DNA from 4 places in the Mucilaginibacter rubeus genome. Region 3 is predicted to be linked to each of the others. Evidence: riboswitches for the same ligand, from Rfam matches in the RefSeq annotation. Region 3 holds a riboswitch; each other region holds the start of a gene.
What was found. Region 3 has a riboswitch for S-adenosylmethionine ahead of DEO27_RS02395 (TlpA family protein disulfide reductase). Riboswitches for the same ligand answer to the same signal wherever they lie in the genome.
Positions count from the first base shown of each region.

Region 1: another riboswitch for S-adenosylmethionine. It lies ahead of metH (methionine synthase); the one in region 3 lies ahead of DEO27_RS02395 (TlpA family protein disulfide reductase).
Region 2: another riboswitch for S-adenosylmethionine. It lies ahead of DEO27_RS11715 (protein-disulfide reductase DsbD domain-containing protein); the one in region 3 lies ahead of DEO27_RS02395 (TlpA family protein disulfide reductase).
Region 4: another riboswitch for S-adenosylmethionine. It lies ahead of DEO27_RS10055 (O-acetylhomoserine aminocarboxypropyltransferase/cysteine synthase family protein); the one in region 3 lies ahead of DEO27_RS02395 (TlpA family protein disulfide reductase).

Region 1 is NZ_CP043450.1:6,090,686-6,098,549, forward strand. Features, by position in the region: gene DEO27_RS24320 (S41 family peptidase) at 1-1,524, opposite strand, end outside; gene murQ (N-acetylmuramic acid 6-phosphate etherase) at 1,631-2,437, shown strand; gene DEO27_RS24330 (hypothetical protein) at 2,544-3,110, shown strand; gene DEO27_RS24335 (Bax inhibitor-1/YccA family protein) at 3,213-3,947, shown strand; SAM riboswitch class I at 4,082-4,191, shown strand; gene metH (methionine synthase) at 4,387-7,864, shown strand, end outside.
Region 2 is NZ_CP043450.1:2,919,618-2,927,481, reverse strand. Features, by position in the region: gene DEO27_RS11735 (cation:proton antiporter) at 1-947, opposite strand, end outside; gene DEO27_RS11730 (serine O-acetyltransferase) at 959-1,777, opposite strand; gene DEO27_RS11725 (family 2A encapsulin nanocompartment cargo protein cysteine desulfurase) at 1,796-3,721, opposite strand; gene DEO27_RS11720 (family 2A encapsulin nanocompartment shell protein) at 3,705-4,625, opposite strand; SAM riboswitch class I at 4,771-4,893, shown strand; gene DEO27_RS11715 (protein-disulfide reductase DsbD domain-containing protein) at 4,990-5,436, shown strand; SAM riboswitch class I at 5,872-5,984, shown strand; gene DEO27_RS11710 (peroxiredoxin family protein) at 6,195-7,508, shown strand; gene DEO27_RS11705 (peroxiredoxin family protein) at 7,538-7,864, shown strand, end outside.
Region 3 is NZ_CP043450.1:585,099-592,962, forward strand. Features, by position in the region: gene DEO27_RS02375 (RagB/SusD family nutrient uptake outer membrane protein) at 1-1,305, shown strand, start outside; gene DEO27_RS02380 (helix-turn-helix domain-containing protein) at 1,442-2,257, shown strand; gene DEO27_RS02385 (YybH family protein) at 2,329-2,709, shown strand; gene DEO27_RS02390 (isocitrate lyase/phosphoenolpyruvate mutase family protein) at 2,850-3,626, shown strand; SAM riboswitch class I at 3,966-4,079, shown strand; gene DEO27_RS02395 (TlpA family protein disulfide reductase) at 4,191-4,757, shown strand; gene DEO27_RS02400 (SusC/RagA family TonB-linked outer membrane protein) at 5,127-7,864, shown strand, end outside.
Region 4 is NZ_CP043450.1:2,449,033-2,456,896, reverse strand. Features, by position in the region: gene DEO27_RS10065 (homoserine dehydrogenase) at 1-353, opposite strand, end outside; gene metX (homoserine O-acetyltransferase family protein) at 353-1,408, opposite strand; gene DEO27_RS10055 (O-acetylhomoserine aminocarboxypropyltransferase/cysteine synthase family protein) at 1,500-2,819, opposite strand; SAM riboswitch class I at 3,068-3,178, opposite strand; gene DEO27_RS10050 (trans-sulfuration enzyme family protein) at 3,398-4,516, opposite strand; gene DEO27_RS10045 (hypothetical protein) at 4,615-5,133, shown strand; gene mqnE (aminofutalosine synthase MqnE) at 5,226-6,419, shown strand; gene DEO27_RS10035 (histidine phosphatase family protein) at 6,509-7,141, shown strand; gene DEO27_RS10030 (menaquinone biosynthetic enzyme MqnA/MqnD family protein) at 7,149-7,864, shown strand, end outside.

The DNA of each region.
Region 1 (7,864 bases), 2.1 Mb from region 3:
ATCTCCCCATTTAAAACGCGCCGTCTGGGCTTTTAGAATAGTTTTGATCGGATCCCTCGAAATCTTCACTTCACGCGAATCCATCTCTTTAATGGTTTGCGAAGCATACAGGATAAATTTATCCACGTCATCGTTGCTAACGGCATATTGTTTTAAAAACTCCGCTTCGGTAGGATATTTCTTTAGCAATGGTTGCTGACGGTCGATAACGTAAGCTGTAAACAATTGCTGCTGGCTCAAATCCTGGATAAGCGGAGTGAATTTGCTGGTATCTGCCGGTACAAAAACATCGGGCATGATACCTCCGCCACTAAAAACCTTGCGACCGCTTGAAGTATGATATGATGGGGTTCCTTTGAAAACGCTGTCATTCAGGTTGCTTTGCTCCGAAAACAGCTCGCCCTTTTGCATGCGCTGGGCCAGCTCATTGCGATAACTGTCAACCCCATTTTTGTATGATTTCTGGATAGACCTGCCCGAAGGGGTATAATACCTCGCCACCGTTAAATTCACTGCCGAACCGTCGTCAAAAGCAAATTGCTGTTGCACCAGGCCTTTACCAAACGACCGGCGGCCAACAATAGTAGCCCTGTCCAGGTCTTGCAATGCACCGGCTAAAATTTCACTTGCCGAGGCCGAATACTCATCAATAAGCACAGTAAGTTGCCCTTTCTGGAACATGCCCGAATCGGTAGCAAAATAATCGGTACGGGGCTCATGGATACCTTTGGTATAAACTATCAGTTTTCCTTCGGTTAAAAATTCATCAGCTAAGGAAGTAGCAGCATTGAGGTACCCCCCGCCATTGCCACGCAGATCGAGCAGTAGTTTATCCATGCCGTCAATTTTCAGTTCGGTTAAAGCCTTCCTGAAATCAACATCGGTAGTAGCCGAAAATTTGCTGATCTTGATATAACCGGTCTTAGCATCGGCCATATATGCGGCATCAACACTGCTTAAATCTACATGGTCGCGTTTAACACTAAGCACTTTTAAATCATTGCTTAAAGGCGGAACCACGGTCAGTTTTATTTCCTCATCCTTATCGCCCCTAAAAACTTTATTGATACGGGTTGCTGTAAGCTTGCTACCCGAAAACTTTTGATCATCAACATTAATTACCTTACTGCCTACCAGCAACCCAGCCTTTTCGGCCGGGCCGCCCGCATAAACCTGCGTAATGATCAGCGTATCGCGCAGCAGCTGATATTCGATACCGATACCGTTAAAGCCACCATCCAACCGTTCGTTTATAGATTGTGCCTGCTGTTTGGGTAAGTAAAGCGAATGCGGGTCGAGGTTTTGAAGCAGATTATTAACCGATACACCTTCAATGCTGTCAATGTTTACACTGTCAACATAATTACGGTCGACCAGTTGCAGCACCTTGGCAATTTTGCTGTTCGCTGTAAATGAAAGGCCGAGGTTATGGGTCGCAAAATCCCTGTTAAGCAACAAGCCTATCATTATCCCCAAAAATAGCAGGATCATTGTCCGGAAAATTACACCCGCGGTCCTCTTCATAACTTATAACACAAAGTTAACAATTGCAAGGCCAATATTTTTTACCTGCATCCTTGCATTTGATGAATTTTACCGAATTTTGTTATAAAATATTTTAAAATAGGCTATGGAAACCACCACCGAAAGGGAATCGCACTATAAAAACCTCGAAAAACAAACCGTACGTGAAATTTTAGAAAACATTAATAACGAGGATAAAACCGTTCCCCTTGCTGTGGAAAAGGCACTACCACAAATAGAAGCCCTGGCAACCATTACCGCCGAAAGGATGAAAAACGGTGGTCGTTTGTTTTACATAGGCGCCGGTACCAGTGGCCGTTTAGGTGTAGTTGATGCCTCAGAATGTCCGCCGACATTCGGCGTGCCGTTTGATATGGTTGTGGGCCTGATAGCCGGTGGCGACAGTGCTATCCGCAAAGCCGTTGAATTTGCCGAAGATGATGCCGTACAAGCCTGGAAAGACCTGGAAGCTTTTAATATAAATGATAAAGACGTAGTGGTTGGCATTGCTGCTTCGGGCACTACGCCTTATGTGATTGGCGGCTTAAAAACGGCCAACGAACACAATATAGTTACCGGCTGCATTGTTTGTAATAGCGGCAGCCCGGTAGCGGCGGCAGCACAATACCCGGTTGAGGTAGTTACCGGACCCGAGTTTTTAACGGGATCAACCCGTATGAAAGCCGGCACCGCGCAAAAATTAGTTTTAAATATGCTAAGCACAAGCGTAATGATACAGCTTGGCCGCGTAAAAGGAAACAGGATGGTTGATATGCAATTAAGCAACCACAAACTGGTGAACAGGGGCACCCGCATGGTTATGGACGAAACCGGGCTGAATGAAGAAGAAGCAGCCGGGCTATTGAAACAATACGGCAGCGTACGAAGCGCTGTTGATCATTTTAAAAAATAAACTGAATTTGAAGATGTGCTGATTTGGAAATTTGAAAATGCTCTACTGCATTCGATAAATTTTCAAATTCAAAAAATTCAGGTTCAGACAAATTTCGAATTAAAACATGCACGATATTGAACCATATTACCGCTGGAGAGATGATTACGTAGCATCGGAAGATGAGTTTTCACCTTTTTACGCAACCGAATACAGCGAGTTTGAATTTGATAAGCAGGTGTATAATTACCTGCTGCACCCGCAATGGGATTCGTTCGGCTCCAATACACTTTACCTTAAGGTGCTTTTTGCCGACTATGATAAAGGCTACACCATCATTGAATTAATTGGCGAATGGAATGACGCTATCAACAACGACATCATGCTGTTAAAGCGCGAACTACTTGACCTCATGATAGATAATGGCATCACGCATTTTATCCTGATAGGTGAAAACGTTTTGAACTTTCACTCAAGTGATGATTGTTATTATGAAGAATGGTTTCAGGATGTAGAGGATGGCTGGATAGCAGGCATCAACTTCCGCGAACATGTGATAGATGAGTTTAAAAATAGCAACATCGACTATTACATTAACTTCGGTGGCGAATTGGATAACCTCGGTTGGCGCACCCTAAAACCCGTACAGGTTTTCAAAAAGGTAGAAGAGCAGCTGATGCGTCGTTTAAACTAACGCTAACACACCTCGCAATGACGAGATGGAAAGGCACACACGCATTCTTCACCTGACATTCACTTTTTATTCATAAATTCGTAGTATAATTTTTAACACAAAATGGAATTTAAAGATCCCGAATACGTTTATAAAAACGTAATACAATTAAACGAACAGGATGCATCACGTAAATTTATAGCAAGTGTATTTTTATGGATGTTTGTTGCCTTAGGTATTTCAAGCGTTTGCGCGTTTGTATTTGCCGGTACACCTCAATTATTAAACCTGCTGTTTGATTTTAACACAGGTCACTCAACCGGGTTGGGCATGATAGTTATGTTTTTGCCTTTGGCATTTGTTTTAATTATGCGCTTTGGCTTAAACCGCTTGTCATATCCTGTACTTGCGCTGTTATTTATTGCATACGCTGCCGCAACAGGAATGAGCCTTTGCTATATCCTTTTGATATACACAGCATCAAAAGTAACATTAGCTTTTGGCGTATCCGCGCTGGTTTTTGGTGTAATGGCTATTGCCGGTTATACTACAAAAACAGACCTGACCAACTTTGGCGGTATCCTGATCATGTTGCTGATTGGCATCATCATCGCCTCTCTGGTAAATATGTTCTTACACAGCGAAGCTTTTGATTACATCATCAGCTATTTTGGTGTAGCAGTGTTTACCGGTTTAACCGCTTACGATGTTCAGAAACTTAAACGCATTGGCGCCGGTATAGAGTACGGCGACGCTTCTGCCAAGAAAATGGCGCTAATGGGTGGGTTGACTCTATATCTTGACTTCATCAACCTTTTCCTTTTCGTTCTTCGCTTATTTGGCGGCAGAAGGCGATAATCAACCCAAAAGAAATTATTCAGAAAGCTGCCTCCGCAAAAGGCAGCTTTTTTTGTTTAACAATGTGGCTTAGTTATGATATATAGCGTTTGTTATACACTTGCAAATGACAACTTTATTGCGCAAATTTGCAGTGCTTATGGAGAAAGACGGAGGGATTAGACCCTGCGATGTCTTAGCAACCTGTGCTTCACAAGGTGCTACATTCTACCAGGCAGCAATTAAGCGCCCGGACAGATAAGCGAAAGTCATAATAACACCCGACTTTTCGAGATAAGCTTTTATTTAGATTTGAGATATTAGATTTGAGATTTGAGATAGTTTTTGCTTTTTCAGATCGTCTGTTTAGTGTCTTTTTATCAGATATATGAGATAAAGATCTGAGTGCTGAATTTTCTCCAGTCTCATATCTCACATCTCATATCTCACATCTCAAAAAATGGACATTAGAAAAGAATTACAGAAACGCATCCTGGTGATTGACGGAGCAATGGGTACCATGATTCAAAGGTACCAGCTCACGGAGAAGGATTTTCGTGGCGAGCGTTTTCGCGATCATAAAAGCGACCTGCAGGGCAATAACGACCTGCTCAATATCACACGCCCAGACATTATTAAGGCTATCCATGCCGAATATTTGGATGCAGGGGCTGATATTATTGAAACCAACACATTCAGCACACAGGTAATTTCCCTTGCCGATTATCACCTGGAAGAATTGGCATACGAATTAAGCTATGAAGGCGCCCGTATTGCACGCGAGGTAGCCGATGAATATACCCAACGCAATCCCGAAAAGCCGCGCTTTGTCGCCGGCGCTATCGGGCCAACAAACCGCACCGCTTCATTGTCGCCTGATGTTAATGACCCGGGCTACCGCGCTGTTACGTTTGATGATCTGGCCGATGCCTACTATGACCAGGTGCGTGGTTTGGTTGACGGCGGCTCGCATTTGCTGCTGGTTGAAACCATCTTTGATACCCTGAATGCCAAGGCTGCCCTGTTCGCCATAAAACGTTATGAGGATGAATGTAAAGCTGCCGGAAAGGATTTCCCTGCTTTCAGGGATTCGGGTGGTATCATGATCTCGGGTACTATTACCGATGCTTCGGGCCGTACCCTTTCGGGGCAAACGGTTGAGGCTTTCTGGAACTCGATAAGTCATGCCAACCTGCTATCGGTAGGTTTAAACTGCGCTTTAGGTGCAAGGGAAATGCGCCCGCACCTTGCCGAACTTTCTGAAAAAGCAGGCGTATATATTTCGGCTTATCCAAACGCAGGCCTACCAAATGAGTTTGGCCAGTACGACGAAACCCCACACGAAACCGCTCACCAGGTTGATGATTTCATTAAAGCCGGGCTGGTAAATATCGTAGGCGGATGTTGCGGTACCACACCCGATCACATCAAATGCATTGCCGATAAAGCTGCATCCTTCCCCCCGCGCCCTATCCCTGAAATTGAGCCGGATATGCGTCTGAGCGGGTTGGAATCGGTTACCATTAAGCCCGAAAGCATTTTCGTAAACGTGGGTGAGCGTACCAATATCACCGGTTCGCCCAAGTTTTCTAAACTGATTTTGGCCGAGGATTATGAGGCAGCGCTATCTGTTGCGCTGCAGCAAGTTGAAGGTGGAGCCCAGGTTATCGACATTAACATGGACGAGGGCATGATCGACTCTGAAGCGGTGATGACAAAGTTCCTGAACCTTGTTGCATCTGAGCCGGACATAGCCAAACTGCCTATCATGATCGATTCATCTAAATGGACAGTGATTGAGGCGGGTTTGAAATGCGTACAGGGTAAGGGTATAGTAAACTCTATCTCCCTTAAGGAAGGCGAAGAAAAGTTTAAAGAGCAAGCCCGCAAAATACTAAGCTATGGTGCAGCTACCGTAGTAATGGCATTTGATGAAGTTGGTCAGGCCGACTCATTAGAACGCCGTATCGAGATCTGTAAAAGATCATACGATATATTGGTGAACGAAGTAGGCTTCCCGCCACAGGATATCATTTTTGACCCCAACATCCTTACCGTAGCTACCGGTTTGGAAGAGCATAATAACTACGCGGTTGATTTTATTGAAGCTACGCGCTGGATAAAACAAAATCTGCCTCACGCCAAGGTGAGCGGTGGGGTAAGTAATATTTCGTTCTCTTTCAGGGGTAACAATACTGTGCGCGAGGCTATGCACTCGGCATTCTTGTATCACGCCATTAAAGCGGGTATGGATATGGGTATTGTTAACGCCGGTATGCTTGAAGTTTACGAGCAAATTCCTAAAAACCTGCTTGAGTTGGTTGAAGATGTACTGCTTAACCGTCGCCAGGATGCTACAGAGCGCCTGGTGGAGTTTGCCGATACCATCAAAAGTAAAGGCAAAGAGATTGTACGTGACGAAGAATGGCGTAAAGGCACCGTTCAGGAGCGCCTGTCGCACTCGTTGGTAAAAGGCATTGTTGAATACCTTGATAACGATGTGGAAGAAGCCCGCCAGGCTTATGCAAGGCCGCTTGAAGTAATTGAAGGCCCGCTGATGGATGGCATGAACGTAGTAGGTGACCTGTTTGGTGCGGGCAAAATGTTCCTGCCGCAGGTAGTTAAATCGGCCCGTGTAATGAAAAAGGCCGTGGCTTACCTGTTGCCCTTCATCGAAGAAGAAAAAAAGAATAACGCAGGTGCCGATCAGCGCTCGAACGCCGGTAAGGTTTTAATGGCCACCGTAAAAGGCGATGTGCATGACATTGGTAAAAATATAGTTGGCGTAGTACTGGCCTGTAACAACTTCGAAGTTATTGACCTTGGAGTAATGGTGCCTGCGCAACGCATTATTGAAGAAGCTAAAAAGCAAAACGTTGATATTATTGGCTTAAGCGGGTTGATAACGCCATCGCTTGACGAGATGGTGCATTTTGCCAAAGAAATGGAGCGCGAAAACTTCACCATTCCACTAATTGTTGGTGGCGCCACCACTTCACGCATCCACGCAGCGGTGAAGATCGCTCCGCAATATTCGGGCGCGGCTATTCACGTACTGGATGCTTCACGCAGTGTTACGGTATGCAGCAGCCTAATGAGTAAAGATAATCGCGATGCCTATATCCAGGGTATTAAAGATGAATATGCTAAAGCCCGTGAAGCACATGCTAATAAAAAGTCAGACAAGCGTTTTGTGACCATTGAAGAGGCCCGTGCCGGAAAATTCCAGATCAGCCTTGATGGCGATGTGGCACCGAAACCTGCATTTACAGGCACTAAGGTAATTGAAAACTATCCGCTGGAAGAGTTGCTCCCTTATATCGACTGGACACCGTTTTTCCATACCTGGGAATTGCGCGGCAGCTATCCGAAGATATTTGAAGACAAGTACGTAGGCGACGAAGCTAAAAAGCTGTTTGACGACGCACAAGTATTGATGAAACGCGTTGTTGATGAAAAACTATTTACCGCGAAAGGCGTAATAGGTTTCTGGCCGGCCAATGCCGTAGGTGATGACATTGAGCTTTATACCGACGAAAGCCGCACAACTGTTTTAAATCGCATTCATACCCTTCGCCAACAGGCCGAAAAGGTAAAGAACGACCCTTATTATGCATTGTCTGATTTCATAGCGCCGAAAGAAAGCGGTGTGCCTGATTATTTCGGCGGCTTCGCGGTAACAACCGGTTTAGGTTGCGACGAGTTGGTTGCCGAATTTGAGCGCGATCATGACGATTATAACAGCATCATGGCCAAAGCCCTTGCCGACCGCCTTGCCGAAGCGTTTGCAGAGAAAATGCATGAACTGGTACGTAAGGAATACTGGGGCTATGCGAAAGGCGAGCAGCTAAGTAACCAGGAACTGATCAAGGAAGAATACCAGGGCATCCGTCCGGCACCGGGTTATCCCGCCTGTCCGGATCATACCGAAAAAACAA
Region 2 (7,864 bases), 2.3 Mb from region 3:
ATGAAGTTTAGCCTTAAACCAACTGAAGCAAAAAATAATGGAGCCAATACATTAATGGTAAACTGGTGTAAAACGTGCTTATGTTTCTCGGTAAAATATGGGGAATCATTAATGCCGATACCTACCAAAAAGGCGCCGAAGATGCCACGTACACCAAGCCCTTCGGTAACGCATGCGCTGATCAAGCACAAGCAAACAGACATAGTAAGCACCCGCCCTGGTTTCTCGCCTTTGCCGGCCAAGGCTAATAGTTTATGAATAAGCCAACGCCCGCCGGTAAGCATGAAAACCGCGTAAAGTACAACTATGCTCACTGCCCAAAATGAAGCGTCGCCTTTGCCTACGTTCATCAGTTGAATGATTACCGAAAACAAGATCCAACCCAGAAAATCATCCACCATAGCCGATGTAAGCACAATATTGCCTATCCGCGTGTTGAGCAGGTCCAGATCGAGCAATATTTTGGTGATCACCGATAGCGCGGTGATAGAAAGCGCTGTGCCAAAAAATAGTGAAGTTACCAGTTGGTTATTAAAGCCATTGGCAAAATGACTCTGATATAAAAACCAAACAGAGCCAAAGCCGATGGCAAACGGGAATAAGATACCGGTAAGGCTGATACTGATAGCCTGCTTTCCGTTCTGTCTGATCTGCTTCAGATCTACCTCAAAGCCTGCAATGAACATCAGTAAAATAATACCTATGTTGGCAATGCCGTCAAATGCCTGGAAGGCATGAGGCGTTGATAGAAACACACCATTAAAAAGACCGGGAGCCAAGGCCCCAACTACGGTAGGGCCTACAATAATCCCGGCGAAAATCTCGCCAATGATGGCAGGTAGTTTGTACCTGCGGCATAGCTCACCCAATAGCCTTGCAGGTATCAGGATGATAAGCAGGATAAGCAAAAAGTGTATTATCTCTGATGAGCTAAGTTTAGAAACCATATTGAAAAAATTTATTGTAGGTTTTCCTTTACCTCAATTCGTAATTGATGGGTATTGAAAACATGGGAAAAGGGCTGAACACTTTTTGTTAAAAACACACTGCCTCCAATTACGCTATGATGACCGAGAACAGTACGTCCACCTAAAATGGTACTGCGGGCATAAATCACTACGTTATCCTCAACTGTTGGGTGCCTTTTGGTTTCGGATAATTCTTTGCTTACTTGTGCCGCCCCTAATGTTACACCTTGATAAATCGTAACATACTTTCCAATAATGCTTGTTGCACCAATTACTATACCTGTGCCATGATCTATGCAGAACGGTACTCCAATTTCTGCTTTGGGATGGATATCTACACCGGTTTGGCCATGCGCGTGCTCAGATAATATCCTGGGTAAAATAGGGATGTTTAGCCGTGTAAGCTGATGCGCTATGCGATAAACAGCTATAGCGTAAAAGCCAGGGTATGAAACAATAACCTCATGTACACTGGTCGCTGCCGGGTCTTTTTCATAGATCATGGAGGCATCCTTCCGCAGACGGTCGTAAATTTCGTTCAATGAATCGTAAAACGAAGCTACGGCAGCCTCAATATCAAGATCCTTTGGATCGAGGTAGCTAAGTAATATGTTTTCAAGATCTATCTGGTTCTTTTTCAGGTGCCCGCCGTATATCGATAGTTTGTTGGCATGGTTGTTCGGGAATAGAAACTCAAACAGATCAGACAGCCAGCCAACGCACTGTCTGATCTTTGGAGTAGCTTCCCACTCGGCTTTATGAGTTTCATAAAGCAACTGTATAAAACTGTCAAGCTTATCGTCTTTCATTGTGGTGGTTTTGGTGGTTTATCTTTTAAGACTGTGAAGAGTATTTACCAACAGGTCAATTTCGGCACAAGTATTATAGAATGCCAGTGAGGGCCGCACTGTGGCTTCAACACCAAAGCGCCTTAAGATAGGCTGGGCGCAATGGTGACCTGAACGTACGGCGATGCCTTGTTCATTTAAAGCATGACCAACTTCTTCGGTTTTGTAGCCCACAAGCACAAATGATAATACGCTGGCTTTTTCTTTTGCGGTACCAATCAACCGGATCCCTTTTACTTCTTTTAGCAGATGAGTAGCATATTCAAGCAGGTAATGTTCATACTGGGCGATAGCAGGCATGCCCAGCCGGGTAACATAGTCAATAGCCGCACCAAGACCAACCGCGTCTGCAATGTTACCGGTTCCGGCCTCGAAGCGTCCGGGTGCATCATGGTATTGGGTGTATTCAAAAGTAACATCCTTGATCATGTTACCTCCGCCTTGCCAGGGTTGGGTTTGATTGAGCAGCTCTTCTTTGCCGTAAAGCACACCTATACCTGTAGGGCCGAACACTTTATGTCCCGAAAATACAAACCAATCGGCATTTAAAGCCTGTACATCAACCGGCATGTGCGATACAGACTGTGCGCCGTCAACCAATACTTTGGCCCCGGCCAGATGTGCGAGATGAACAATTTGAGCGGCTGGCGTGACCGTACCTAAGGCATTTGATACCTGTGTAAATGAAACCAGTTTGGTTTTAGGGCCAAGTATTTTTACATATTCGTCAAGGATGATCTGGCCATCGTCATCAACGGGGATCACTTTAATTTTTACACCCTTTTTAGCCGCCAGCTGCTGCCACGGAACTATATTAGCGTGGTGTTCAAGCTGGCTAACAACAATTTCATCACCTGCAACCAAATTTTGCTCTCCCCACGTTTTGGCTACAAGGTTGATGGCTTCGGTTGCGCCACGTACAAAAATGATCTCGTTAATTGATCCCGCGTTCAGGAAGGTTTGCACTTTTTTGCGTGCGCCCTCGTAAGCATCCGTTGCCCTTGCCGCCAGTTCATGGGCGGCGCGGTGGATATTTGAATTTTCGTGCTCGTAAAAATAGGTAATGCGCTCAATCACCTGCCGGGGCTTTTGGGTAGTGGCTGCATTGTCAAGCCATACCAATTGTTTCCCGTTCACCTGTTCTTGTAAAATCGGAAAATCGCGCCTTACAATGTTTACATCAAACGGCGGACTGATAATGCTACTGATACCAACCTGCTTAACCCTTTTCTCGTCGGATTTTACTGCCGGTAATCCATGGCTATCCGATAAAAAATAAAAAGGGATTTCGGTAGCGGAAGGTGCACCGTTAAATGGTAGCACTTTTGAAGGTCCTGACGTACTAATATTGCTTAATATCTTCTTCAGGTCCGCTTCAAAACCCTGGTCTTGTTGATAAGGCAAGTGGAGCAGATTTTGGGGAGCGGTTGAAAGCTGCTCAACCTCGAAATTTTGCTTTAAAGCCACATTAGGTATCAGATCTGTTTTTACCAAATATGAGTCGTAACCAAAGCTGGGTTTTGAGGGCAATTGCGCTCCAAAAGTGTTAACCGGGCTATGCCGGACAGGCTCCGAAGCATTAGTATGTGCGCTTAAATTAGGATCCGCGAAACTGGTTTGCGGATCCTTCAGGTTAATGGCATTATTCTGATTAATAGCCGATGGCGAAACACCGCCACCGCCAATAGTACTTGATGGTATTGACGTAGCTGGTACGTTGGCCTGGTGTTGCGGCCCCAATAAATCAGCATCACCTATACTGCCCGGCAATGGAAATACTTCCGGCGTTTGCTGAGCTGGCAATTGATTTACAATGCCGCCCGGCCCGGCCTTAAAAAACTGGTTGGCCAGTTGTTCCAGTTCCTGCAGACTGGGCAGGTTATCCGGATTAATATTTGTACTCATAATAGTTACCTAAATCAACATCTTCCAAAACAGCTATAGCATCATCAACTAAAACAGCTAATGAGCAGTAAAGCGATACCAGGTATGAAGCAATGGCCTTATTGTTAATGCCCATAAAGCGCACCGATAATCCTGGTGACTGTTCGCCCGGCAAACCAGGCTGAAACAGACCTACCACGCCCTGGCGGCTTTCGCCTGTACGCAAAAGGATGATCTTTGATTTGTTATTTACTATAGGTAGTTTATCGGATGGGATAAGCGGGATCCCTCGCCAGGTAATAAATTGTGACCCAAATAAGGATACTGTTGGCGGCGGCACACCACGGCGGGTACATTCGCGGCCGAAAGCGGCTATCGCTAATGGATGCAGCAGGAAAAATCCGGGTTCTTTCCAAACTTTAGTGATCAGTTCGTCAAAGTCATCCGGAGTAGGGGGGCCGAGCCTTGTTTTTATCTTTTGCGATGAGGCTACGCTGCTCAATAAGCCATATTCAGGATTGTTGATCAGCTCGCTTTCCTGGCGTTCTTTAACAATCTCGATAGTAAGGCGTAACTGCTCGCTGATCTGGTTATAGGGTTTACTGTACAAATCAGATACCCTGGTATGCACATCTAATACTGTATTTACTGCGCTCAGGTTATACTCCCGCGGGTTTTCTTCATAATCAACATAGGTAGATGGCAGCTCACGCTCATCACGGTTAGAGCAATCAACTTCTACATTATTAGCATCAACAACTTTGTTTAAACGATAAACGCCTGATTCAACAGGGATCCAGTTTAATAAATGTGTTAACCAGCGAGGGGTAATGGTTGATAACTGCGGAACGGTACGGGTGGCTACTGCTAACTGTCTGGCGGCTACGTCGCCGAGAGCGGTTTGTTTTTGTTTTTGATCGGGCATTTTTTAATAAATGAAATAAGTGTTTAAAGCTGATTTGGTGGTGCTTTCAATGTTTAACACCTGCTTTGCAATGATATAAAATAAATTATATAAAATCTATAGGAATTATAGATTTTATTGTATGTTTGCATCATCAGTTCTTTAACACTTATCCAGAAAAGACGGAGGGAAAGGCCCCATGAAGTCTTGGCAACCTGTACAATACCTTATATTGTAATATTGTAAAAGGTGCTAATTCCTGCTCCCGGCAAGGGGAGAAAGATAAGATGCTACAGGTTTATACAAATATCTCCACAGCTCTTTTCCTGGTAAGTTTACTGAACCCCAAAAAAGAAGAGAATAAACCACATCATCACTATACCGAATGAAGAAATTCATACTTACCGCTTTAACTTCTGTTATTGGCACTGTGGCTTACTCGCAGATACTTGCTCCGGTAAAATGGTCGTACGCGGCAAAAAAGATTGACAAAGAGCAAGCCATCGTTTTTATAAAGGCCGATATTGAAAAAGGCTGGCATATCTATTCGCAGCGTGTTGCTGATGGCGGCCCGGTAAAAACTTCGTTTACGTTTGATAAAAGCGATGACTATACATTGAGCGGAAACACTTCAGAACCTAAGGCTGTCAGTAAGTATGAAAAGGCGTTCAGTATGAATGTGCAGTACTTTGAGCAATCGGTAATTTTTCAGCAAAAAATAAAACTTAAAAACGGGCAAACTTCGGTTAAAGGCACACTAAATTATATGGTGTGCAGCGACAAGCAATGCCTGCCTCCTGAGGATGTAGAATTCAGCGTCCCTGTAAAATAAATAGCACATAATAATAGTGTTTAACAGATCAATAGCCACCAACTGAACTGTTAAACGGATGTTGAAGCGGTACAAAAACCGCTTTAAAAACTAATACCATGAAACCGAAAACGAATATTATCACTAACGCCTTTAAACAGAATGGTGGCGCCCTTTTCTGTTGTTACCAGTATTGTTAATTAGCGCAGTTTGTGTCACGGAAAATTGATCCTGAAATAAGATCAACATCCTGGCTGTACTAAGTGCGTTGCTTTGCTATGGTGGTAAAACAGGCGTGTGCTGTACAGACCAGGATGTTTATTGTTTACAATATAAGATTTTAATGAAATTCAATTCTAAATAAAAAATATTCTACTAAATCTATAGATTTTATTGTATTTATCATATTTATTACTATCTTTACAGCATTCTAATTAACCCCACCATTAATTAGTTGATTTATAAAGAATAAGGGAGAGGAAGTCTCGATGATCTTATAGCAACTTTTCAGCAATGAAATAAGTGCTCAAACTTTTTTGCAGGGCGATGTTGCTGTGCAAATATAAATTAACTAAACACCATGAACACTAAACATGACTATCCGCAGCAGCAGGCAATTGCCATAAGGCGATGTTGTTGTTTTGCACAGCGCCTTTTCTGGTTTTAACAACCGGTTCCTGAAATTTTATTGCTCCATTTTTTAGGGCCTCACAGGGTCACGTGGCATTGCTATGTCTAATTTTTAATCAAATCAATAACAATAAACTAAAACTGATAACATGAAAACAACAAATTACTTAACTAAAGCAAAAGTGTTGAGCATCGCGCTTTTGCTCGGTACTGCGGGCGTATCGCATGCCGATCCTAAGCCTAAATTTATTAAAGAAGGCAAATGGCGTGGCGAATTTACCGTAAGCGAATCAAAAGTACCCTTCAATTTTGAGCTGAAAGGAAAAGATGCTGAACATGCGGTATTTACGCTTATCAATGGCTCCCGTCGTGATGATTTTCATGTAAAATCTATCGGCCAGGATTCGGTTTACATCAAAATGAACACCTATGATGCAGCCTTGGTTGCCAAAGTTGAAGACGACGGATCTTTAACCGGCGAGTATCGCAGCCTGGTTCCGGGCTTCAGGGGGAATTCGCTGCCATTTAAAGCAGAATATGGTAAAACTTACCGCTTTGTTGAACCGGGAAAAGACGTTGCCCCTACGGCAGACCTGAGCGGCAAATGGGAAATCAAAACCTACAGCAAAGAAGCCGTTCCTGCATCCATCGCCCTGTTGAAACAAAAAGGTAATAAGCTTACCGGCGTGGTAATGACCGTAGTAGGTGATACGCGCGAGTTGGAAGGCACTGTACAGGGCGATGAATTTGCGTTGAGCGGTTTCACAGGCCCAAGCCCATTCATTATTAAAGGTAAGATCAATGCTGATGGTACATTGAGCGGTGAACAGGGTTTCGGGATCTATAAAAACCTGAAGTTTGACGCCGCCAAAAAAGCCGAAGTTGAATTGCCGGATCCTTATAAATTAACTTTCCTGAAAGAGGGTTATAAAAAGCTTGACTTTTCGTTTCCGGGGATTGATGGTAAACAGGTATCGTTGAGCGATAACAAGTATAAGGGTAAGGTGGTGATCGTGGAGATCATTGGTACCTGGTGCCCCAACTGTACAGATCAAACCGTGTTCCTATCGCCATGGTTTAACAAAAATCATAACCGTGGGGTAGAGGCCATTGCTTTAGGCTTCGAGCAAAAAGATAGCCTGGAATATGCTAAATACACGCTGGGCAAGCTGCGCGATAAATATGCTATTAACTACGATATCGCTTTTGGTGGATTAGCCGATAAGAAGCTGGTATCGCAAAAACTACCTGCATTGAACAAGTTTATCGCTTTCCCCACTACGATCATTATCGACAGAAAAGGTGACGTAAGGGAGATCTATACAGGCTACACCGGCACCGTAACCGGCAAATATCATGAAGATTACGAAAAGAAATTCAACAAGCTTTTAGACGAGCTTATCGCGGAGCCGGCGCCAGAAACTGCTGCCGTTGTTGATCAGCCGGCACGTCAAGGTAAGTAAACAACTATTAACTATCTATAATTTATCAAATGAAAACACTCAATTTAATTACTTCATTCAAATGCCTGACAGTAGGGTTGCTGTTGAGCAGTACAGTGTTTGCGGCCGATAAAAATCCGCCGGTAAAATTTATCAAAGAAGGTGTATGGCGCGGCGTGTTTACTGTAGCCGAAACAAAAGTTCCTTTTAATTTTGAATTGAAAGGTAAGGATGCGGAACATGCTACCTTCACGCTCATCAATGGTACCCGTCGCGATAACTTTCATGTTAAGCAGGTAGGCAAAGATTCGGTATTTATTAAAATGAATACGTATGATGCCGCACTGGTTGCCAAAGTAGAAGATGACGGAACCTTA
Region 3 (7,864 bases):
GGAACGTCAACCAGCGCTGAAGCTTATGCCGAGTTTATAGATAATTCTACCTCAAGCCAGGCGCCAAACTCGCCGGGCAACCGATACGGAAATGACTATGAAGGAATAGCTAAGTTAAACACGATTTTGACCAGGCTCGATAAATCTTCTCTTGCACAAACTGATAAAGACAAGATTGGAGGGGAAGCCTTGTTTTTACGCGCCTTTTATTACTATGATCTGGTTCAGCATTTTGGCGGAGTTCCGCTGCAGGTAGAAGAAGTAACGGATGTGAATGGAGCCTTTTTGCCGCGTAATTCGGTAGATGAGGTTTATACCCAGATATTAGCCGACTTGAACAAAGCCATACCGCTTTTACCTGTTGTTAAAGCATTCCCGCAATCGGGTCGTGCTACGCAGGGAGCGGCTAAAATGCTGTTAGGGTATGCATACATGTCAAAACCAAGTCCTGATTATGCCAAGGCCGAAGCCGCGTTATTGGATATAACCAAAATGAGTTACTCGCTTTTGCCTAACTATGCCAATGTTTTCGATCCTACCAACAAGAACAATTCCGAATCAATTTTTGAGGTACAGTACAAGGCAGGGAATGATGGGCAGCAAAGCGATTTTATCTGGCGATTTATTCCTAAAACTACCAACACCGAAGCTATACTTGGTCTACATGGTACTAATGCCCGTGGCAGTCTTGCCAGCGGCGGATGGAATGTACCAACACAGGAAATGGTTGACTCATACGAAAAAGGTGATTTGAGGTTACCTGCCTCAATTGCTGTGGCCGAAGGCACGGTAAATAACGAGGTGTTGACCACAACCGCCGTTAAAAGTCCTGTTGATTATAAACCAACTGCTGGTCTTGGTTATTACTATTTCATCAAAAAGTACCTGCACCCGCCATACCAGGTTGAATACAATACTGATGATAACTGGCCTATATACCGTTACTCGGGCGCATTATTGCTTTTGGCAGAGTGTTTAGTTGCCGAGAATAAAAATGGTGAGGCTTTACCATATTTAAACCAGGTAAGGTTAAGAGCCGGTTTACCTGCCCTTGCTCAGGCCACTAAGCTTAACGTGTCTAATGAAATGCGCCATGAGCTGGCATTTGAAAATCACCGGTGGACAGATCTGATCCGAAATGGTCAGGCTATTGATGCTATCACAGCCAAGGGTGTGCGTTTGAAAGCATTGTACGGATTTTTATTGCCATCTACTTTCCTGATTGATCAGAACAGGTTGATTTACGCTATTCCTTTCCGGGAGATCCAGATCAACAGCAAACTGACTCAAAATCCGGGTTATTGATTTATCCCCATCTAAATGCTATCATAAATCAGCCGTGCGATCATTGTAGATCGCGCGGCTTTTTTATGACTTTAAGCTTAAGAATGTTCCGTTTTTTACAATTCGGATGATTGGCCTGTATCTTATATTTGTGATAATGGTTTTTAAAGAGATTCTTCCGGGCCAAAGGCTGCAGCCGTACATCAAATGCTTCTACTTTTACGAATCTGATTCGGACAGGAGCTATGATGATATCGTGTTCCCAAGCGGCACCATGGAAGTGATCTTTAACCTTGGCGCCGGAAACTGGAAGTCAAAAAAAGGGGATACATTTTATACCACGCCTCCAGTTGAGCTTTGGGGGCAGATCACCAAGCCGCTGGCCATACAATCGGTAGGAAGAAATATCATGCTGGGCTTCCGTTTCTACCCACATTCGGCCGCTTATTTTTTTGACGAAAATGTAGCCGAGTTCAATAATGAAATTGTAGATGCCAGGCAGGTATTCGGCCCTAAATTGCAAACGCTTTATTCAAGGTTATTGGAGACTCCCGATCTGAACGCGAAGGTAGCCATGATTGAGGATTACCTTTGGAGCCGTTTATCTGTAACTGAAAAAAAGCACTCGAAGATCAAATTCATAGGTGACATCATAGGCAATCTTAAAAAGAGCTACAGCGATGATAATATCCTATCTATTTCCAACCGGCATAATATTTCTTCACGGCATTTAAATACCCTTTTTTCGCAGTATACTGGCATACCTCCCAAATTATTTTATAAAATAAATCGCTTTCAACATAGCCTTAACCTCGTAAACGCTGCCGAAGAAAAGCTGACCAATGTAGCTTACAGCGCCGGCTATTTTGATCAGGCCCATTTTATAAAGGAGTTTAAGCTTTTTACAGGACTTACCCCTAATGCCTTTGCCGCGCAGGCATCGCCAATAAACCAGATTTTGGCGGGCAGTTAATACGCTTCCGTTTTATACAATTTTGGGTTGTTAAAGCCATATAGTTTTGCTGATAATAAAAACACAGCAAAATGAAAACAGCAAAAACACCACAGGAAGTGCACGCCGTACTGGCGGCAGCTTTTAACACCAAAAACTTAGATGTAATTATGAATGTGTACGATGCCAACGGCATCATTTTCCCTGAACCCAGAAAAGAAGTATCAGGGCAGTCCCAGTTTGTAGAAGCAGTAAAAAGCATTTGCGCTGTTCCGGGCGTAATGGAAATTAAAACCGTTTACTGTCTACAATCGGGCGATGTAGCCGTAGGCCGATCGGAGTGGAGCATTACAGACAAAGGTAAAACCCAGGTTGCAGCAAAAGGCATCGAACTTATGAAGCAACAACCCGATGGCAGCTGGAAAATTATCATCGATCACGCTTTCGGAGCCGAAGCTAATCTTGTAGCATGATTAAAATTAAGAAAGAACAATGGCCGGTTTATCCGGCCATTGTTCTTTCACCTTTCACCTTTCACCTCAATTTGTTCCGTTTTATACAATTTTCAGAAAAGCAAGCGGGCTAATTTTGAGCATCAATAAAAAATAAGAAAATGAAAAACAGATTTAAAGAATTTTTAGCCCTGCATCATAATACAGAACTTCTGCAAATTGGTAACGTATGGAATGTACAAAGCGCACAGGTTTATGATAAACTGAATTTTAAGGCCATAGGCACATCAAGCGCGGCAGTTGCAGCTACATTAGGTCTTGCCGATGGTGAAGAAATGAGTTTTGATGATTATCTTTTTGTGATCAAACGGATAGCAGCATCGGCATCGGCCATTTTATCAGTTGATCTTGAAGCGGGTTATGGTAACACGCCTGAAGAGATCAGTGACAATATCATCCGTCTGCATAGTATTGGTGTGGCAGGTATTAACATCGAAGATTCGATAGTAATCAACGGTCAGCGCAGCATTGTTGATGCGAATGAATTTGCCGCAAAACTTAAACAGGTTACCGGTTTACTGGCGAAAGCAGGAGTGGAGGTATTTATAAATGTAAGGGGCGATTCATTTTTGCTTGGTTTGCCCAACGCGCTTGAAGGTGCCCTCACCCGCACTAAACTTTACCAGGATACAGGCGTACATGGTTTGTTTTTTCCTTGCATCACACAAATAAGTGATATCGAAAAAATAACCGCCTTATCCAACCTCCCCGTTAGCGTAATGTGTATGCCTAACCTGCCTGATTTTAAAGCGCTGCAGAGCGCCGGTGTAAAACGGATCAGTTCAGGTAATTTTTTAAACAGCATTATTTACCAGGAGCTGGAAAACAAAGTTGAAAAGATAGTCGCCGAAAATAGCTTCGCGAGCCTGTTTAATTAAGGTCTCCAAATTCCAACCATACGTTGTAAGGAGTTAACAAACTTTTTGCAAGGCATAGGGTTATTGTGGATGTAGATTTAATCTGCAAATAAGTTTAGGTTAAAAGTCCCTGCGGCGAGCGTTAGGGACTTTTTATTTATAAAGAATTGATCAATCGATATAAAAAATGCGTTTCCATAAAATGGAGGCGCTTTTTGCTTTAAAGATGGTATTATCGAAGCATATTGGCGCTGCAATTTTTACCCGGTTTAATTCATTTTATTGCAATAATTATATAAAGTCTATGGTTTTAGTAGAATATGTATATATTTGCACCATCAAATCGGTTCTTTGAGTATTTTATTATCAAGAAAGACTGAGGGAAAGGCCCTGTGATGTCTTAGCAACCTGTAAGCCCACTGTTATAAAGGTGCTAATTCCTGTCTGCCCAAATAGGGGTGGAAAAGATAATGTAATAAGCTATTGCCTTGTATTTTCAGGCTATAAGTACAATTCTTTTTCTCCCTTCACTTTTCTTGCTAAAAAATATTACTGAGTTGATATCACAATTTAAAGTGTTTAGCAATGAAGATTAAACTTTTACTTATTACCTGCCTGTTTTCCATAACAGCGCTATTTGCCTCAGCGCAAACAAACGCGGCTGCTGATCCGAACACAGATCGTGGTTACATCGTGAAAACAGGCGATATCGCCCCGGCTGATTTTGAGCTTGTGCTTACCGATGGCACTAAAACATCATTAAAGCAATTACGCGGTAAAGTGGTTATCCTGCAATTTACTGCAAGCTGGTGCAGCGTATGCCGCGAAGAAATGCCTCATCTTGAAAAAGAGATCTGGCAGGCTTATAAAGATAAAGGCCTGGTTTTAATAGGTGTTGACCGCGATGAACCGCTTGAAAAAGTGAAAGGTTTTCACCAGGTCATGAACATCAGCTACCCGCTGGCCCTTGATCCCGGTGCAGATATCTTCGGACGGTTTGCTAACAAAAAAAGTGGCGTCACGCGTAATGTAGTTATTGACCGCGATGGGAAAATTGTTTACCTCACCCGCTTGTACGATAAACAGGAATTTGCATCCATGCTAAAAGCTGTCGACGCTTTGGTGAACAACAAAACAGCATCTATCAACTAAATGAATGACGGCCACCCTGCTGGCTATCGATAAAGAAAGAATCTATCCGTACTTATTTAATACCCGTTTTTATGAAAACAAAAACTAACCCCTTACACAAAAACACCTTCGTCCCGGTAAGCCAATCGGCCTGCAAATCCATCTATCCATATATGCAAAGCATGCGTTGTTGCTGCTAATTCTTTACAGCATGCATGGTATTTAAATACGGACTTGCTGCAGCTTGCCGTAGCTTAATAATACCATCCCCTAATCAATTCTTTACTGTTATAACAGGTTATGAGTTGGGCAATTTATGCCTGCTAACGCGATAGCCATGCTTTTTGTACCGGTAAAGACATCAAAAAATTAATTCTCAATTATTAAATCATGTTAAAAATTTACAAGCTATTTCTGGCAATTTTATTGCCTTTCATTCTCGTCCAGACGGTTGCGGGGCAATCCGTTAAAATAAGCGGTGTGGTAACCGCCAAGTCCGATGGGCTGCCGTTGCCCGGTGTAAGCATATCAGTTAAAGGCACTACAACGGGCGCACAAACCAATGTTGACGGTAAGTTTACCATTAACGCCAAAGTAAACGATGTACTGCGGGTTAGCTATATAGGCTTTACCAGCCAGGACGTTACGGTTACAGGTTCATCAACCTTGAATATAGTTTTGGTTGAAGCGCCAAACTCGCTTAATGAGGTAGTTATAACGGCCCTCAATATCTCAAAAGATAAAAAATCATTGGGTTATGCAGTGCAGGGTTTAAAATCGAAAGATATCTCAGAAGCCAAGGAAACAAACTTTGTAAACGCGCTGGCGGGTAAAATTGCCGGTGTACAGGTTACCAACAGCCAGGGTGATATGGGTTCGTCCCGTATCGTTATCCGTGGAGAAACTTCTATCTCGGGTAATAACCAGCCCTTATTTGTGGTTGACGGTGTTATAGTTGACAACAGCCAGTTTTTAGGAAATAATGGTTCAAGGGATTTTGCCAATGCTATTTCTGATCTTAACTCTGAAGATATCGAATCGGTAAGCGTGCTGAAAGGCCCTAATGCGGCAGCGCTTTACGGTTCACGCGCGGCAGCAGGCGTTATCCTCATCAGGACTAAAACCGGTAAGGGCGCAAAAGGCTTAGGTGTTACCATAAACTCGAACACCAGTTTTTCAAACGTGCAGATCCTGCCTGATTATCAGAACCAATACGGGCAGGGTTCAAATGGCAAATTCAGCTATGTAGATGGTAAGGGCGGCGGCGTTAACGATGGTGTTGACGAAAGCTGGGGCCCTGCATTAGATGGCTCGCTGATTCCGCAGTTTTACTCAAATGGGCAGGCTGTGCCTTTTGTTGCCCATCCTGATAACGTAAAAGACTTTTTTAAAACCGGTGTTACATTGAATAATGGCGTCGCGATAGCAAGCAGCAGCGATAAAAGTGATTTCAGGTTATCATACAACAACCTGCACCAAACCGGTATTGTACCTAATACTTCACAAGGCCGTAATTCTTTCGCTTTAAACTCAAGCTATCGGATCAATAATAAATTAACAGTAAATACTATTGTTGATTATAGCAAAGATGACGCGGATAACCTTCCGGGCGCTTACGGAAAACGCGCAACCAGCACTATGCTACAGTTTACGTGGTTCGGTCGGCAGGTTGATATCAACAGACTTAAAAATTATAAAGATGCTAATGGCAATACCTTTAACTGGAACAACAGTTACTATAGCAACCCATACTGGCTGGCTTATGAAAACACGGTTGGTCAGCATAAAAACCACCTGATAGGTAGCATCGAATTGAATTATAAGATCATTGACGGCCTGTCTGCAAACTTCCGCACCGGAACAGATTATTATAACGACCGCCGCAAGATCAAAGTAGCTTACGGCACCAACGGAACGCCGTTTGGATCATACGAGGAAGATGCTTACAGCGTGAACGAAAATAATACCGAAGCCAGGTTACAATACACTAAAAAGCTGAATAATGATTTCACGCTTGATGTGTTTGGCGGTGGCAACATTGCTGTGAGAACAACCGAGAATAATGATCAGTTGGCTCCGAAACTTGCAGTTGCAGGCCTGTACACACTAAGCAATTCCCGTGATCCATTGGTTTCGACAAACTATTATGGTAAGCTTAAAACCTATAGCTATTTTGGTTCGGCCCAGGTTGGTTTCAGGAATTATGCATTCTTAAACTTTACCGCCCGTAACGATTGGTCTTCATCTTTACCTTCAGATGCATTGTCTTACTTCTATCCATCGGTAAACGGAAGTTTGGTGTTGTCAGAAGCCCTGGATATTAAAAGCGATGTGTTGACTTATGCCAAACTAAGAGGTGGCTGGTCTAAAGTGGGTAAGGCTACTGATCCTTATCAGTTGCTTAATGTTTTCACTTCTTCAACGCTTTTCGGCTCAAACCCGCAGCAAAGCTCACCAACTATCGATCTGAATGATCACCTTAAGCCTGAAACCACTACATCGGCAGAGGCCGGTTTTGAATTAGGCTTTTTCCATGATCGTGTACATTTAGATGTAAGTGGATATAACACCAACAGTACTAACCAGATCCTTACTGTACAGGTAAGTTCATCAACGGGTTATAGCCAAAAAGTAATAAACGGTGGCCGCATCAACAACAAAGGAGTTGAGGTTCAATTGGGTATTACGCCAATTAAATCAAAAGCCTTTACATGGGATATAACCACCAATTACTCGCTAAACCGCAGTAAGGTAGCTTCACTTGACGCTGACGGCCGCCTGCAAAGCGTAGTTTTGGGTACAGATCGTACAGTACAGGTTTTAGCTGCCCTTGGTCAGCCTTACGGCTCACTCTATGGCACTGCTTACACACGTGATGCTTCCGGCAATATCGTAATTGATGCCAATGGCACACCTGTATTTAACACTACCAAACGCTATTTAGGTAAGTTTACCCCTAATTGGTTAGGAAGCATCAATAACAGCTTTACCTACAAAGGCATTAACCTGAGCTTTTTGGTTGACGCGCGTTTCGGCGGATCTATTTACTCAAACACAAACCGTACAGGTACTTATACCGGCGTATTGGCTTCAACTTTGCCGGGCCGTGGCGCTGCTAACGGTGGTTT
Region 4 (7,864 bases), 1.9 Mb from region 3:
AACAACGATGTTCCATATTGATGCTGGATCTCGATCAGTTCATCCAAATGCAGGGCAATCATTTTTTTACTGGCCGATACTACGTTCTTACCAGATTTTAAGGCCCTTGAAACAATTTCAAAAGCGGCTTCGGTATCATTGATCAACTCAACTATCGTGTTGATCTCCGGGTTATTAAGCAGTTCTTCTTTATCGGTAGTAAATAAATGAGCCGGTAAAGAACGTTTTTTGGTTGGATCTTTAATAGCAAATTTTACTATCTCAATGTTTAGCTTTTTTGTTTTTACGATATCATATAAACCCTGGCCCACAACTCCAAATCCGAAGAGGCCGATATTTAACTTTTTACTCATTACGCTGTACGTTGCAGTTCTATAATTTTTCCTTTCACATCGGTTTTAAAAAACGATGTAAATATGTTTGTTAATGCTTCTGTTTCAATTAAAAATCCGTCGTGCCCATAAAACGAATCCAGTTCGGCAAAGGCAGCTTTCGGGATATGCCTGAAAAGGTATTGTTGCTCCTCAATAGGGAATAACACATCCGATGAAATACCAATAACCAATGTTTTAGCTTTGATCAGGCTCAACGCCTTGTCAACCCCGTTACGGCCACGGCCCACGTTGTGCGAATCCATCACTTTTGTCAGGTACCAATAACTATAGGCATTATAGCGGTTCACCAGTTTCTCGCCCTGGTAGTTTTGGTATGACGATGAGCGAAAGCCATCTTTCACATCGTCGCTTTCTTCCTGCTGGGTGATACCATAGGTTTTATAAGTACGATAGCTTAAAAGCGCGATGCTCCGGGCTGCTTTTAAGCCTTTTTGACCACCTTCCGGCGTGTTACTATAGAAAGTACGGTCGGCAGTGATGGCTAAGCGCTGCGATTCATTAAAGGCAATGCCCCATGGTGAGTGCTTGGCATTGGTAGCAATCAGAATAAGATTTTTGATGCGTTCCGGCTCGATGATTGCCCATTCCATAGCCTGCTGGCCACCTAATGAACCGCCTATCAATACACTGATATTATTGATCTGCAAATGATCGGCAAGCAGTTGGTGTGCCTTTATCATATCCCTTGTAGTAAACTGCGGATAGGATAGGTAATACGGCTGCCCCGTAACCGGGTTAACACTTAGCGGACTTGTGGTACCATAAGGCGAACCCAAAATATTGGCGCAAACTATAAAATGCTCTTCAGGGTTAAAAAAATAACCCTCGCCAATAAGCCCTTTCCACCAGTCAAATACGTCGCTGTTGGCAGTAAGCGCGTGGCATACCCAAACAACGTTATTTTTTTCTTTATTTAACCTTCCATAGGTATGAAAGCCTATCTCTAAACCTTCAATCGCGCGGCCGGATTCAAATTCAAAAGTATCAGTGTATTTAAATATCTCTGCGTTCATTCTTCTATTTGTTATTCCGGGCGCAACCAGATTTTTTCTGGCCGCTGCCCGTAATAACGTTTACTATATCACTTAAAAAAACTATACATTTTTAAACTAACTCACCCTCACTTTGCTTAATTTTTGCAAAAGCTTGTTCAAAATCAGCTTTAATATCATCTATATGCTCAATACCAATGGCTACGCGTAATGATGTCGGCGTAACACCGGCAGATAGCTGCTCTTCATCAGATAATTGCTGATGCGTTGTTGCCGATGGCTGTATGATCAATGTTTTTGCGTCGCCCACGTTAGCTAAATGACTAACCAGTTTCAAATTATTGATTAACTGGCTGGCCTGCGCTTTATCACCTTTGATCTCGAACGATAATACGCCCCCAAAACCATTCTTTAAATATTTTTTTGCAAGGTCGTGGTATGGTGATGATTCCAGTCCCGGGTAATTTACCGTAGCCACTTGAGGATGCTGCTCTAACCATTTGGCCAGCTGCAAAGCATTATCTACATGGCGTTGCACCCTTAATGACAAGGTTTCCAATCCCTGGATATTCAGCCATGAATTAAATGGCGATTGCGATGGGCCAAAATCCCTTAAACCTTCCACACGGGCACGGATGATGAACTGAATGTTACCAAATGGGCCGCCGATGCCAAAAACATCGTTAAATACCAATCCGTGGTAACCTTCAGACGGTTCAGTGAACTGCGGAAATTTGCCGTTACCCCAGTTGTAATTACCGGCATCAATAATAGCGCCGCCAATACTGGTACCATGACCGCCGATCCATTTAGTAGTTGACTCAACAACAACATTAGCGCCATGTTCAATAGGGCGGAAGAGGTAACCACCTGCGCCAAAAGTATTATCGACAATTAAAGGAAGATCATGCCTTTTTGCAACTTCGCTAACCTTTTCAAAATCAGCAATGGTAAATCCAGGATTACCTATCGTCTCCAGGAAGATAGCTTTGGTTTTATCGTCAATAAGTGCTTCGATGTTCGCCGCGGTATCATCTTTGGCAAAACGCACCTCAATACCCAGGCGTTTAAATGCTACTTTAAACTGGTTATAGGTACCGCCATACAGGAAAGGAGAAGTAACAAAGTTATCACCTGCCTGCAGGATGTTATTTAATGCTATAAATTGTGCCGCCTGACCGGATGCTGTAGCCAGAGCAGCAGCGCCGCCCTCTAAAGCCGCAATGCGTTTTTCAAACACATCGGTAGTAGGGTTCATGATGCGGGTATATATATTGCCAAACTCCTTCAGCGCAAACAAATTGGCGCCATGTTCGGCACTGTTAAATACGTATGAAGTGGTTTGGTAAAGTGGTACTGCGCGTGAACCTGTTGTTGGATCAACTTCCTGACCGGCATGTAATTGTAAGGTTTCGAATTTTAAGGTAGACATAGTTGTAATTTTTAATGTGTTTAATTTAGATTTTTTTGTTAAGATGGATTTTGACAAAGCCGGTTTGATAAAACCGGTTTAACATCACACGCTTCTTTTCAGAGAAATGAAAACAGGGGCGTGCTAAGCATCAACAGCAGCAACACATACAAATACAGCCAATAGAGGAGCCAATATGTTGTATGTCACCGTTTAAGGCGTAAAAAGTGTTGTGTTGCGTAAATTTAATTAAACTTTTCATGGTTATAAATTTATATTCCCCGGTGTTATTTGCCGGGACAGGAATTGGCACCTTCTTCAACATTGAAGGGTTGCCAGCGGGTCATTGAGCCTGATCTCTCGCCGCTTCTTTATAAATCAAAACCCGAACTATGTGCGGAGTATTGATCGACGTTGGTATTGCTACCAAATAATGTTCCAAATATAAGGGGTTATTTGGGAATATGCCAAATTTTATTTTAGAAATGAGGTTAAAGGTCAAAGGCGAAAGGTTAAAGGTTTTTGAAATAGGGAATTTTTAACCCGCCTTCATGCTTCTACCTTTTGCCTTTGACCTTTCGCCTTTTACCTCAAGTGGCCTAAAGCGTTAAAGCCTGTTCCATATCAGCTATTAAATCATCTATATGCTCTAAACCAACCGAAACCCTTAGCAGGTTGCGGGGTGTCTTGGTATCCGGCCCTTCAACAGTAGCACGGTGTTCTATCAAACTTTCTACACCACCGAGACTGGTAGCTTTGATAAACAGCTTCAGTTTATTGATGATATTATGCGTGTCGTTTTCATCGCCTTTAATTATAAAGGATAGCATCCCGCCAAAAGCCAGCATCTGATCTTTTGCTATTTCATGTTGTGGATGCGATGATAAACCGGGGTACATAACCTGCTCAACATTAGGATATTGTTCCAAATATTCGGCTAACAACTGTGCGTTTTGTACGTGACCTTTTACGCGGTACGGCAAAGTTTTAATACTGCGTACCAGGTAATAGCAGTCCATAGGCGAGGGGATAGCACCTCCCATTTCCTGTACCTGACGGATCTTTGTCCACCAATCATTTGTTTCGCCTGTAATTAAGGCTCCGCCCATCAAATCGCTGTGGCCGCCAAAATATTTGGTGGCCGAGTGCATTACAATATCTACTCCCAAATCAAGCGGGCGTTGGCAAATTGGTGTTGCAAAGGTATTATCGCACAAAACTTTAATACCTTTTGCTTTGGCTATTGCTACTACTTTTTTTATATCAGTTATCTTAAGCAGCGGGTTTGATGGTGTTTCAATCCAGATCAAGCCTGTTTCGGGTTTAATATGCTGCTGCAATACATCGGTATCGTTTACATCGATAAAATCGAACGTTAATATCCCCGCAAACAGGTTTTTAAGCTGATTACGTAAGCCATGATACATATCATCTGGAGCAATAATATGAGTCCCCGGCTCAAGTGATTGAAATACGGACATCCCAGCCGCGTTGCCCGATGAAAACGAAGCAGCCTCAACGCCGCCCTCCAGTTTGGCCAGTAAATGTTCAAGCGCATGCCTGTTAGGATTGGCTGATCGACTATAGATATAACCTGCCGGGAAACCACCGTCTTCGCCGCGCTCAAACGTGGTTGACATAATAATAGGTTGTATTACGGCCCGTGTTGCTTCATCAACATGGTTACCGGCGTGTATAGCTATCGTTTCTGTTTTCATGGTTCGAAATATGATATCGCCCAAAGTAAAAAAGAATATTTGTTATTAGTTGTAGCGTTTTTTCATTTTTAGCCGAATAGATTATAAAACCTATCCGCATGAAAAGAACCTTTATCCTGATCCTGCTTGTTATAACCGGCTTTACAGCCTGCAAAAAAGATGCAAACGAAACAGCTTACGACAAAAGTTATAAGGTATGGCAAAGCTTTAAAACTGAAAGTAAAAACTCATACAGCTATACGGTTAACGCCGGGTCTGTATTTGGCTACGGCTCCGAAACAAAAATTACTGTGCAAAACGGCGTGGTGGTAGGGAGAGATTTTCTATCATATACTTTAGAGCAAAATCCTAACAGCGCTCCCACTAAAAAAATAAGGGAACAGTGGCAGGAAGATAAAACATCATTGGGGCAACATAATTCAGGTGCCGCATTACTTACGCTTGACCAGATTTATCAAAAAGCCAAAACCGAATGGCTTGCCGCCGATAAGAAAAAGAACACCATTTATTTTGAAACCCAAAATAACGGGATGATATCAGGTGCCAGTTATGCACCTAATGGCTGTCAGGATGATTGTTCGATAGGTATCTCTATAAGCGAGATCAAGGCTCTGTAACTTTAATGTAATTTACCATCAAATTTGGACGATATGTGTCATAACGCATATTACTTTTGTGCTTTTTTGTACATTTGGCCAAATTTATAATGATGCATAATTCAGATAATTTACAGGTATTGCTCCAGGATCCGAATTTATCTGCTGACTTAAAGCACATTGCCCAAAAGGTACTAAATAAACAACGCATCACATTTGATGAAGGCGTTTTGCTTTATGAGCAGGGCGAGCTTGGATATCTTGGCACTTTAGCCAATTACATCCGCGAGGAGCGCCACGGCGATAAAACTTATTTCAATCGTAACTTTCATATTGAGCCAACCAATCTTTGCGTTTATGACTGCAAATTTTGTTCATACTCACGCTTGCTGAAACAAAAATCAGAAGGCTGGGAGTACACCATGGACGAAATGTTTAATATGGTTGCCAAATACGACGGCGAGCCGGTTACCGAGGTTCACATTGTTGGCGGTGTATTGCCCCAATATGACGTGCCTTTTTACCAGGAACTTTTTGCCCGGATCCGGGCCCACAGGCCGGAGTTGCATATAAAAGCGCTTACCCCGGTTGAATACCATTACATTTTCAAAAAAGCCAAAATTGATTATGCCACTGGCATGCGCCTGATGCAGGAAGCCGGCCTGGATTCTATCCCGGGTGGTGGGGCCGAGATCTTTGATCCGGAGATCAGGGACCAGATCTCGAAAGATAAATGTACTGCCGATCAGTGGCTGGCTATTCATGAAGAATGGCATAAGTTGGGCGGCCGTTCAAACGCCACAATGCTTTACGGACATATTGAAGAATACAAGCACCGTGTTGACCATATGGAGCGCCTGCGCCAGTTACAGGATAAAACAGGAGGTTTCCAGACATTTATTCCGCTTAAATTCAGGAATAAAGACAACCAAATGTCGCATGTACCAGAGGTTTCAGTGATTGAGGATTTGCGTAACTACGCTGTAGCCCGTATCTACCTTGACAATTTCGATCATATTAAAGCTTATTGGGCGATGATCAGCCGTACAACCGCGCAGCTTTCGCTTAACTTTGGTGTTGATGATATTGATGGCACATTGGATGATACAACCAAAATCTATTCGATGGCGGGCGCCGAAGAACAACATCCGGGCATGAGCACCAAACAAGTAGTAGAGTTAATTAAACATGTTGGTCGCCAACCAATAGAACGCGATACCTTATATAATGTAATAACTGATTATACCAACTTCGAGTTTGGCGACGAACCGAAACCACAGTATTACAAGTTACCGGTTATTAATTAAGCTTAAAGCCGAAGGCTTAAAGCTGAAAGCAAAACAATAAATATAGCATAGATAAAGCAAAAAAGCTTTAAGCCTTTGGGCTCAAGAAAATGGCACAAAAAACCTTATATATAGTACGCCACGGCCAAACTGAGTTTAATAAACTTGGCATTATTCAAGGCCGCGGAGTTGATACCGATTTAAATAACGAAGGCCGCAAACAGGCCTGCCAGTTTTATGAAGCTTATAAAAACGTTCCGTTTGATAAGATCTATATATCGGCATTAAAGCGTACGCAACAAAGCGTCCAGCCTTTTATTGACCTCGGGCTCCCTTATGAAAAACTTTCGGGTTTGGATGAGCTGGCCTGGGGCGTTCATGAAGGACAAGCACCTACAACTGATAACAAAGCCGCTTTTCTGCAGATTATGCGGGATTGGCTGGATGGCAAGCTGGACAGCAAATTTGAAGGAGGCGAAAGTCCGCGGGAGGTTGAGGTTCGTCAGCGTGAAGCGTTAAAAGTGATCATGAGCCATCCCGAAGAAAAAAACGTGCTGATTTGTATGCATGGGCGTGCCTTACGCCTGTTGCTTTGCATCCTCACCGGTAAGCCTTTATCCGAAATGGATAGCTTCCCACACCAAAACCTGGTATTATATAAGGTAAACTATGATGGCGAAAAATTTGAGATCGCGGATTTCAATAACGCCGAACATCTAAAAAATTCCGAAGAACAGAAATAGCGCATTTGTGAACAAGATCAGAATATCAGCGGTAAGCTACACTAACACCAAACCTTTTTTATACGGCATTCAACATACCGACATCATTAATAAAATTGACCTGAGCCTGGATATCCCTTCAGATTGTGCTCAAAAACTTATCGACGACGTAGTTGATATCGGTCTTATCCCTGTCGCGGCTGCCTTAAGCCTGCCACAATGGGAAATTGTTTCTGATTACTGCATTGGCGCGGTAGGTGCCGTGAACTCAGTTTTCATTTTTAGTAATTGCGATATTAAGAATGTAAAAACCATCCAGCTTGATCCGCAATCGCGCTCATCAAACAACCTGGCCCGTGTGCTTATGAAAAACCGCTGGCAGGTAAATCCGGAACAAGTTATAAATGCACCGGATTACGCCCAGTCAACGGATGAGCATACCGCCTTTGTACAAATTGGCGACCGCACCTTCGGCAAAAAACAACAATATAAATACGTATATGACCTTGCCGAAGAATGGCAAAAATTAACCGGTTTGCCGTTTACTTTTGCAGCCTGGATTGCCAACAAGCCTATCCCGCAGGAGTTTATGGATGAGTTTAACGCTTCGCTGAAATATGGACTTGATCACCGGGAAGACTTGTTTAAGGAACTACCGATGCGTGATGATTTTGACCTGGTTGATTACCTCATGGTTAAAATAGATTATGATTTAACTGAAGATAAGAAGAAAGCTTTGTTCAT